DNA from 2 places in the Microbacterium sp. sgz311019 genome. Region 2 is predicted to be linked to the other one. Evidence: predicted binding sites of a transcription regulator. Region 2 holds the regulator's gene; the other holds the start of a gene.

Region 1 (4,490 bases), on a different contig from region 2:
AGCGAACGACATCGACCCGCGCATCGTCGGGCATGCTCGGGTAGTGCTGGCGGAGACCGTGAACGTATGCCTCGACTGTGTCGTCGTCGTTCAGGTGCAGCCTCTCAGGAGTCAGCTCGTCGATGCGGCAGTTGTCGACCGCCGTGACGTGGCCACGGAGAGAGGGGCGATCATCATCCTCGAAGTAGAAGATCACTGGCCCGATGGGTACGCGCTCGTCCCAGCGCACCGATGAGGTCTTGGTGCCGTCCGCAACGGTCTCGTAGTACCGCTTGTTGAACCGTAGAACTCGCTCGGCAGCCGAGTCGGCGAAGAAGTAAGCGTCCGGCAGAAGCTTGGCGATCGGCCGCATCTGCGGGCCCGCATCCGAAGGAACCGCGACTAGGACATCTGGATGAAGATCGAGCATCACCTGACGGCACCGGCCGCACGGCGGGATCAAGCCGCGGGAGCGATCGCCTGCGGCAGCCATTGCGACAAGTGGGCCGGCGTTGGCCGCGGCGGCAGCGCCGAGGGCAACGATTTCCGCACACGGCCCCCCCGTGAAGTGGTGCACGTTCACAGCGGTGTGGATGCGCCCTTCGGTGTCCAATGCAGCTGCCGCCACTGTGTGGTTGGGATCGTCTCCAAGAGTTCGTGCGAGCGCTTCCGCGGCCTCGATAACGCGAAGCTCGGTTTGAAGGGGTTGCACGACTCAATCCTGGCAGGCACACGGAATCGCCGCCCAATGATCGATCGCGCGCGTTCAGTCTGATCACACCGCTCCGCGGAGCGTCGGCCTGTCGAGAGCGTCGTCGATACCGTCTTGTTATCGTACTTCTGTTCGAATTCTATCGCACGGTGGTACAGTTGAGTATGCAATTCTTCTCCGAGCTTGAGCGGCAGGTCGACGTCCTGCGCGCGGCCCTCGGGGAAGAAGTGGATGCCGCGGCGTGCCCTACGAGGATTCTCGCGCTGGGGGACGACACCATCATCCGGGTCCTGGAAGCCGCCTCCGCCCTCGTGAGGGCCGGGGAGGCCGTGCGGATCGCGGCTGCGGGAGTCGCCGCCAGCCGTTCCTCTCGCGATGCGGGGCACGTTGGTCTCGCTCAGGTGCGCGGCCATCGCTCCCCCGTCTCGCTCGTGCAGGAGATCACCGGTTCCACCCGCGCCGACGCCGCCAAGCAGGTGCGCCTCGGACAGGCATTGTTGGACGGCGGCGATTCGACCGACGCCGGCCGGCCTTCGAATGCGAGCCGATCGACGGATCTGGACGAGACGGTGGATGCCGAACGCTCTGGCGATCCGGTTGCCGGGGAACGGCCCTGGCACGCCGTACTGGGAGATGCACTCATGCATGGGGCGATCACGTCAGCACAACACGACGCGATCTTCCGAGGGCTGGGGCGCCCGCCCGCGTATGAAGATTCCGCCACGTGCTCCCACGACGACGGCTGCGGCGAACGGCGCATCGACGGCCCGCGGTGCATCGACGGCGATTGTGCGTGCATCCAGCAGCGGAATGCCGCCACCGGGCACGCGTGGGGCGCCGCCGCGGAGCAGCTCATCGGCGACGCCTCGACGCGCACCGTCGAGGAGCTCGGCAAAGCCGCCCGCACCCTTCGCGACATGCTCGATCCCGAGGGCGCCCAGCGCCGGTTCGACGAGCGGTTCGAGGGGCGCGCGTTCCGCACCTGGACGGATGCCGACGGCATCCATCACGGGTCCATCCGCTTCGACGACCTCGGCTTCGCATGGATTCGATCCGTCCAGGACACCGCGCTGCGACCGCGACGAGGCGGACCGCGTTTCGTCGACCCCGATGAGAAGGCGAAAGCAGACGAGCTCGCCACTGATCCCCGGACGAACGACCAGCTCGCCTACGACTTGCTGCTGGACGTGCTCCGCACGGGCTCCCTCGCCGACCCAGCCACGGTCTTCGGCACCCGCCAGGCGGGCGTCCGCGTCATCGTCACCGACGATGCCCTCACCGGTGCCGCGCGGAGGAGCGGTGACCCCTTGTCCTCCTCCGGAGACCTCGTCGCCGACGCCGGGATCGCCTTGCTCGAAGAGGGCGAGGCCCTTCCCGCGTGGCTCGCGGCACAGCACGCGTGCAGTACCGGGACCGTCGAGTGCACGCTGGATCGGGACGGCAATCCGCTCTACCTCGGCAGGGAAGCTCGCACGTTCTCACCGAAGCAGAACATCGCGCTCGCGATTCGGGACGGTGGATGCCGGTGGCCCGGCTGCGATCGGCCACCCTCGTATAGCGAGGCGCATCACATCGACAGATGGGCCGACGGCGGCTGTACGGACATCGATCGCGGCATCCTGCTCTGCAGATTCCACCACATGAACCTGCACCACGGCGGCTGGCGGATCACGCGCGAAGGATCAGGGCCATTCCTCCTGCATCCACCCGGCCGAGCTGACGCGATCGTGCTGGCGCCACCGATCGAGCGACGATATCTGTACGGCGACCTCCAACCACCCCCGACCCGATTCCGGCCGGCCGCGTGACAGGCGGGCTGGGGCAACTCGGGGACCGTCCGCCCAGACGACGTCTCGAGCGCCGGCGAGCGGCAACGCCACCTCAGGCGAGCTTCTCGCGCGCCTCCGCCTGGCGCCGCAGCTCCGCACGGGCGAGCGAGTCCTTGTGCACCTCGTCGGGGCCGTCGGCCAGCCGCAGCGTCCGGACCGCGGCGTACATCTCGGCCAGCGGGAAGTCCTGCGACACCCCGCCCGCCCCGAACAGCTGGATCGCGTCATCCAGAATGCCCTGCACAACCCTCGGGGTTGCGATCTTGATCGCCTGGATCTCGGTGTGCGCGCCGCGATTGCCGACGGTGTCCATGAGCCACGCGGTCTTCAGGACGAGCAGTCGCAGCTGCTCGACCTGCACCCGGGCCTCGGCGATCCAGTCGCGGACCACCCCCTGCTCCGACAGCGCCCGACCGAACGCGACACGGCCATCCGCCCGTGCACACATCAGCTCGATCACCCGCTCCGCCATCCCGATCGCGCGCATGCAGTGGTGGATCCGCCCCGGCCCGAGCCGCGCCTGTGCGATCGCGAACCCCATCCCCTCCCCCGCGATCAGATTCGACGCGGGCACGCGCACATCCTCGAAGAGCACTTCGGCATGCCCGCCGTGCTCATGATCGTCGTATCCGAAGACCTGCATGCCGCGGACGACCGTCAGCCCGGGCGCATCCCGCGGCACGAGCACCTGCGACTGCTGGCGGTGACGGTCGGCCGCCGCATCCGTCTTCCCCATCACGATGAAGATCGCCGCGTTCGGATTCATGGCCCCGGTGATGTACCACTTGCGGCCATTGATCACGTAGTCGCCGCCGTCGCGGACGATCGAGGTCTCGATGTTCGTCGCATCCGACGACGCGACATCCGGCTCGGTCATCGCGAAGGCCGAGCGGATCTCCCCCGACAGCAGCGGCTCGAGCCACCGCCGCTTCTGCTCGTCCGTCCCGAACTCGTTGAGCACCTCCATGTTGCCGGTGTCCGGCGCCGCACAGTTCACGACTGCGGGGGCCAGTGCCGGAAGCCTGCCGGTCAGCTCGGCGACCGGCGCGTACTGCAGGGTGGTGAGCCCGGCGCCGCGCTCGCCCGGCAGGAAGAGGTTCCACAGCCCCCGCGCCTTCGCCTCGGCTCGCAGCTCGTGCAGCACAGGCACCGCATCCCACGCCCACCGGTTCCCCGACTCCCCGAGCTGACGGTGGAACGTCTCCTCGGCGGGCTCCACGCGATCGCGCATGAAGTCGCGCAGCGCCTCCCGCACCTCGAGGGTGCGGTCGTCGAACTGGAAATCCATGGATCCTCCGAACGGGTCAGTCGAGGGCGTCGAGCCCCGAGCGCAGCAGCGGCTCCACCAGCTCGCCGATGCGATCGAATCCGGGGCCGACCGTCTGGCCGTGCCGGTACCGGTAGTGGATCCCCTCCAGGATCCCCGCCGCCTTGTACGACGCGAGCCCGAGATAGAAGCCGAACCGCGACAGATCGCGGTCGCTGCGGGATGCGTACCGCTCGACCACCTCCGCCTCGGTGAGGAAGCCCGGCGCGAGGTTCGCGTCCGCGACGACGGGGCCCGCCGCCGCGGCGATGCGCCCGTAGACGATCATGAGCGCGAGATCGGTGAGCGGGTCGCCGAGCGTCGCCATCTCCCAGTCGATCACCGCGGCCGGCCGGTCGTCGGCGCCGATCAGCACGTTGTCGAGCCGGTAGTCGCCGTGCACGATGCCGGCGGCGCCCTCGGGCGGCACGTCGGCGGCGAGCCGCCGCTGCAGCTCGTCGGCGTCCGGCAGATCGCGGCTGCGGGATGCGTCGAGCTGCTTCTTCCACCGCGCCACCTGACGAGAGAGGAAACCCTCCGGCCGGCCGAAGTCGCCGAGGCCCACCGCATCCGGAACGATCGCGTGCAGGTCGGCGAGCGTGTCGACCACCCGCGTCGAGATCGCCCGCGTGCGCTCGGGCCCGAGCGCCTCGAGCTGCAAAGC
Region 2 (4,490 bases):
TCGACGAGACCGAGCTCGACGAGCGACTCGCGTCGTGGCTCGCCTTCGCCGATCAGAAGGTCGAGCAGGTCGTCGCGCTGGCCCGGGGACGTGCCGAGGGTCGGGAGGCGATCGCCGATGCCCTGGACGCGGCATCCCTCGCCCTCGCCGATCGTCGCGAGGCGCCGGGCGTGCGCGACGGGTCCGTGCGCGAGCGTGCTGCGGCGCTGACGCAGGACGACTTCCGACGCGCCGAGTACGAGGTGCGGGTGGCGGCTCAGGACGCGGCGCTCGAGCTCCCGCTTCTGCCGACCACGACCATCGGATCGTTCCCTCAGACCGGAGAGATCCGGCGCGCCCGCGGCCGTCTCGCGCGCGGCGAATCGACGGTCGAGGAGTACGAGGGCTTCCTGCGCCAGGAGATCGCGCGGGTCGTCGCCCTGCAGGAGGACCTCGGACTCGACGTGCTGGTGCACGGGGAACCCGAGCGCAACGACATGGTCCAGTACTTCGCGGAGAACCTCGACGGGTTCGCGGTGACCCAGCACGGCTGGGTGCAGTCCTACGGTTCACGGGCGACGCGCCCGTCGATCCTGTGGGGGGACGTGTCGCGTCCGGCGCCCATCACCGTGGAGTGGGCGAGGTACGCGCAGTCGCTCACCGCCAAGCGGATGAAGGGGATGCTGACCGGTCCGGTGACGATCCTCGCCTGGTCGTTCGTGCGCGACGACCAGCCGCTGGCCGACACCGCGCGGCAGGTGGCTCTGGCTCTGCGCGACGAGATCGCCGACCTTGAGCAGGCCGGGATCGGCATCGTCCAGGTGGATGAGCCCGCGCTGCGCGAGCTGCTGCCGCTGGCGGCAGACGCGCAGGCCGACTACCTCGACTGGTCGGTGGGTGCCTTCCGGCTGGCGACGGCCGGCGCGGCCGACGCCACGCAGGTGCACACCCATCTCTGCTACTCGGAGTTCGCCGTGGTCATCGACGCGATCGCGGCTCTGGACGCCGACGTGACGTCGATCGAGGCGGCGCGAAGCCGGGGTGAGGTCATCGGCGACATCGCCGAGTCCGGGTTCTCGCACGGCGTCGGCCCGGGCGTCTGGGACATCCACTCGCCGCGGGTGCCGAGCGTGGAGGAGATCTCGGGCCTGGTCGAGCGCGCCGTCGAGGGGATTCCCGCGCGTCAGGTGTGGGTCAACCCGGACTGCGGGCTGAAGACCCGTGGCTACGACGAGACGGTCGCGGCGCTGCGCAACCTGGTCGAGGCGACGGATGCCGTCCGGAAGAGTCTGCGCATCACCGCGTGAGATGGGCAGGAGGGCCGGCGCGATGCGCCGGCCCTCCCGCTGTGTCCGCTACTTCTTGGCCGTCGGGCCGTCCGCGCCATCCGGGGTGTCCGGGATGACGGCCGTGTCTGTCGCGTCCGCGTCCGGGATGACGGCCGTGTCGGCGTCGCTCGGCGCCGTCTCGTCCTCGGCGGCCGCGCCGCCCGCGGCCGTCGCGCTCACACGAGACTTCGCGGAAGGCTTGCGGGCGGGTCGCGGCTTCGCGGCGGGGGCCGACTCCGCATCGGCCGCTGCCGCTGCTGCGGCGCTCTCGGGCCCCTCGGCCGGGGTTGCCGTCGGGGTTGGCGTGGGGGTCGCCGGCGCCGTCTCCGCGATAGCCATGGGGGTCGCGGCCGGCGCCGTCTCCGCGATAGCCATGGGGGTCGCCGCCGGCGCCGTCTCCGCGATCGTCGCGGCGAAGACGGCATCCGGCGATGCGCCCCCGGCCATCGCGGGCGAGGGCGCTGTCGCCTGCTCACCGAGGCTCTCGTCCTCGGCGACACGGGCCGCCGCGGCGCGTTCGATGTCATCGGGGCGCTTCTGCAGCAGCTCGAGCACCCACGTGACCAGCAGCGCGACGATCAGCACCAGGAAGATGTCGCCCACCGAGAGAGGACGCAGCAGGATCAGCCAGATGACTGCGAGCACCACGATGACGGTGCGCACGAGGACCCGCTGGCGGCCCATCCAGAGGCCGAATCGGCCGGTATCCATGCCGCGTGCGGCCAGCGACGTGCGGGCGCTGGCGTTGAGACCGCCGAAGAGCGCCCGGATGTGGCGCGCCGGCGCCCAACGCCCGGTGACCCAGCCGAGGATCGCGACCAGACCGCCGAGCAGGGCGATCACGAGGGCCGTGCGCTGCATGTCTTCGATGAGCGCGGTGTAGATCACGTCGAGCGCCGACGGCGACACCTTCAGAGTGGTGGCGGCACCGTTGACCGCGATGTCACCGGCCGAGAAGACCGCGGCCAGGAGCGCCCCGCTCAGCAGGAACGAGAGTCCGACGCCGAGCACCGCCGTCGAGCGGCGACGGGCGATCAGAATGCCGGCGGCGAAGAGCGCCAGAGTCACGAACGGGAGCCAGAGACCGGCGAAGTCGGCGATGGCGTAGACGGTGCGGATCGTGCCGACCGCCGACCCGTCGCCGATGATGATCGTCTTGTCGATGGAGGGGATGAGGGATGCTGCGCCCACCCCGGACGCCACCAGCTTCTGCTTGACCTGGTCGACGATGGGTCCGAGCTTCAGTCCGAGCCCCTGGTCGGTGAGGACGAAGGCGCCGTTGCCGTCGGAGGTCGCGGTGGTCACGAGGGCGCGGTGGGCCCCGCGGACGGCGGTCGCCCACACATCGGCGAACTGATCCGACTGGACGACCTTCGTGATCCCCGTCTGCACGAGGTTGTGCAGGCCGTCGGCCGCGGGCTTCTGAAGGAGCTTCAGGGCGTCGGTGGCGCGGGGCCCGAGGCCGAGACCGGAGATGCCGTCGATGACGTCGCCGGTGATCTGATTGAAGTCGACCTTCGCATCGATCGCGTCCATCGCCTCGCTGATGACGAGGTTCTGCACGTGCACGTCGTTCGCCAGCGGCGCCAGCGTCGCGACGAAGGTCTGCTCGTCGACGAGTTGGGTGCGCGCCCACACGCTCACGATCGACACAGGCACGAGGATCGCGGCGATGACGATGCACAGCGCCGACACGAAGGCGCGCCAGCCGCCCCCGCTCGGTTTCGACTTCTTGGCGTCGCGTGCGCCGTCGCCCGCGCCCGCGGCAGCCAGTCGCGCGTTCTCGGCCTCCAGCTGGGCGATCCGCCGCTCGAGCTCCGCCGTGCTCGGCGGTGCCACGGGCGGCGCTGCAGTCGTGTCGGTCATCGGGTGCCCCTCTCCTCGGCGCTCATCGCGCCGGTCCCCACCTATCCCCGAGCGCCGCCCGGCCTGAATGGAAGCCAGGGGCGTTTGCGACCATTGTGGCGGACGAGGCAGCGCCGCGGCATCCCCCGATCAGTATGAGACCGAGATGAAACCGTTCAGGCGGTTCACACCGCCCGCAGCACCGCCACGACCTTGCCGAGCACGGTCGCGTCGTCGCCGAGGATCGGCTCGAACGCGGAGTTGCGCGGCAGCAGCCACGTGTGTCCGTCGCGCTGGCGGAACGTCTTGACCGTCGCCTCTCCCTCGAGCATCGCTGCGACGATGTCGCCGTTCTCGGCCGTGGCCTGCGAGCGGACGACGACCCAGTCCCCGTCGCAGATGGCGGCGTCGATCATCGACTCGCCCGCGACCTTCAGCATGAAGAGGTCGCCCTTGCCGACGAGCTGTCGGGGGAGGGGGAAGATCTCCTCGACCTGCTGCTCGGCGGTGATCGGCACTCCCGCGGCGATGCGGCCGACGAGCGGGACGAGAGCGGCGTCGCCGACGGCGGGCGCCGTGTCGGCCGGGTTCTCGCTCGCGACGCCGGGGATGTCGATGAGCACCTCCATAGCCCGGGTCTTGCCGGCATCGCGGCGGAGGTAACCGCTGAGCTCGAGCTGGTTGAGCTGGTGCGTCACGCTCGACAGCGACTTCAGGCCCACCGCATCCCCGATCTCGCGCATGCTCGGCGGATAGCCGTAGCGCGCGATGGAGCGCTGGATGACCTCGAGGATCGCCATCTGCTTGTCGCTGAGGCTCTTGCGACGACGCGTCTGCGGACGCTCGGCGCGTTCGCGCTGAGTGCTCGGAGTGTCGGTCATGAGGCTCTCCTGTCTTCTGCCGCCTGGCAGTCGTCTTCGAATGTCGGAGGTCGGTGGTGTGCTCTTCCTGTCGAAACGGTATCCGGTGACGACGACAAGGCGGCCGAAGCCGGCGCGTGTCGCTCGGGATCCGCATCCGATTCGACGTCCTGCTTGACAGTTTAGAACATCGAAAGTAACTTCGGAAAAGAAGTTCGCACCCTGCGCTCCCAACCGAGCAGCCGATGCGAACCTCTCGCCACCAGGAGGACGACATGACCACCATCGGGATGACTGTGACCGGCATCCATGCCGTGCCTCGCTCCGAAGCGTCTGCGCACCCCACGCGCCTGCGGCTCACGCGTCGTGGTCGTCGCGTCGTGGCCGGCCTGGCGGCCCTTCCGGCCGTGGCCGGCATCCTCGCTGCGCTCGTCGTCGGCGGGGGAGCGGCGTTCGCGGCGAAGGATGCGGGGGCCCC

What was found. Region 2 encodes LexA, which represses DNA repair genes until DNA is damaged. Its sites were predicted from a motif close to TCGAACANNTGTTCGA; they were not measured.
Region 1: AC0NZN_RS09630 (HNH endonuclease signature motif containing protein) is a predicted target of LexA. The motif match lies at 812-827, and genes of this name have one in related genera.

The regions. Positions count from the first base shown of each region.
Region 1 covers NZ_JBWAXO010000005.1:140,213-144,702, reverse strand. The annotation lists gene AC0NZN_RS09635 (ASCH domain-containing protein) at 1-691, opposite strand, end outside; gene AC0NZN_RS09630 (HNH endonuclease signature motif containing protein) at 856-2,499, shown strand; gene AC0NZN_RS09625 (acyl-CoA dehydrogenase family protein) at 2,573-3,808, opposite strand; gene AC0NZN_RS09620 (phosphotransferase family protein) at 3,825-4,490, opposite strand, start outside.
Region 2 covers NZ_JBWAXO010000010.1:115,283-119,772, forward strand. The annotation lists gene metE (5-methyltetrahydropteroyltriglutamate--homocysteine S-methyltransferase) at 1-1,286, shown strand, start outside; gene AC0NZN_RS15845 (hypothetical protein) at 1,335-3,173, opposite strand; gene lexA (transcriptional repressor LexA) at 3,338-4,033, opposite strand; gene AC0NZN_RS15855 (LysM peptidoglycan-binding domain-containing protein) at 4,288-4,490, shown strand, end outside.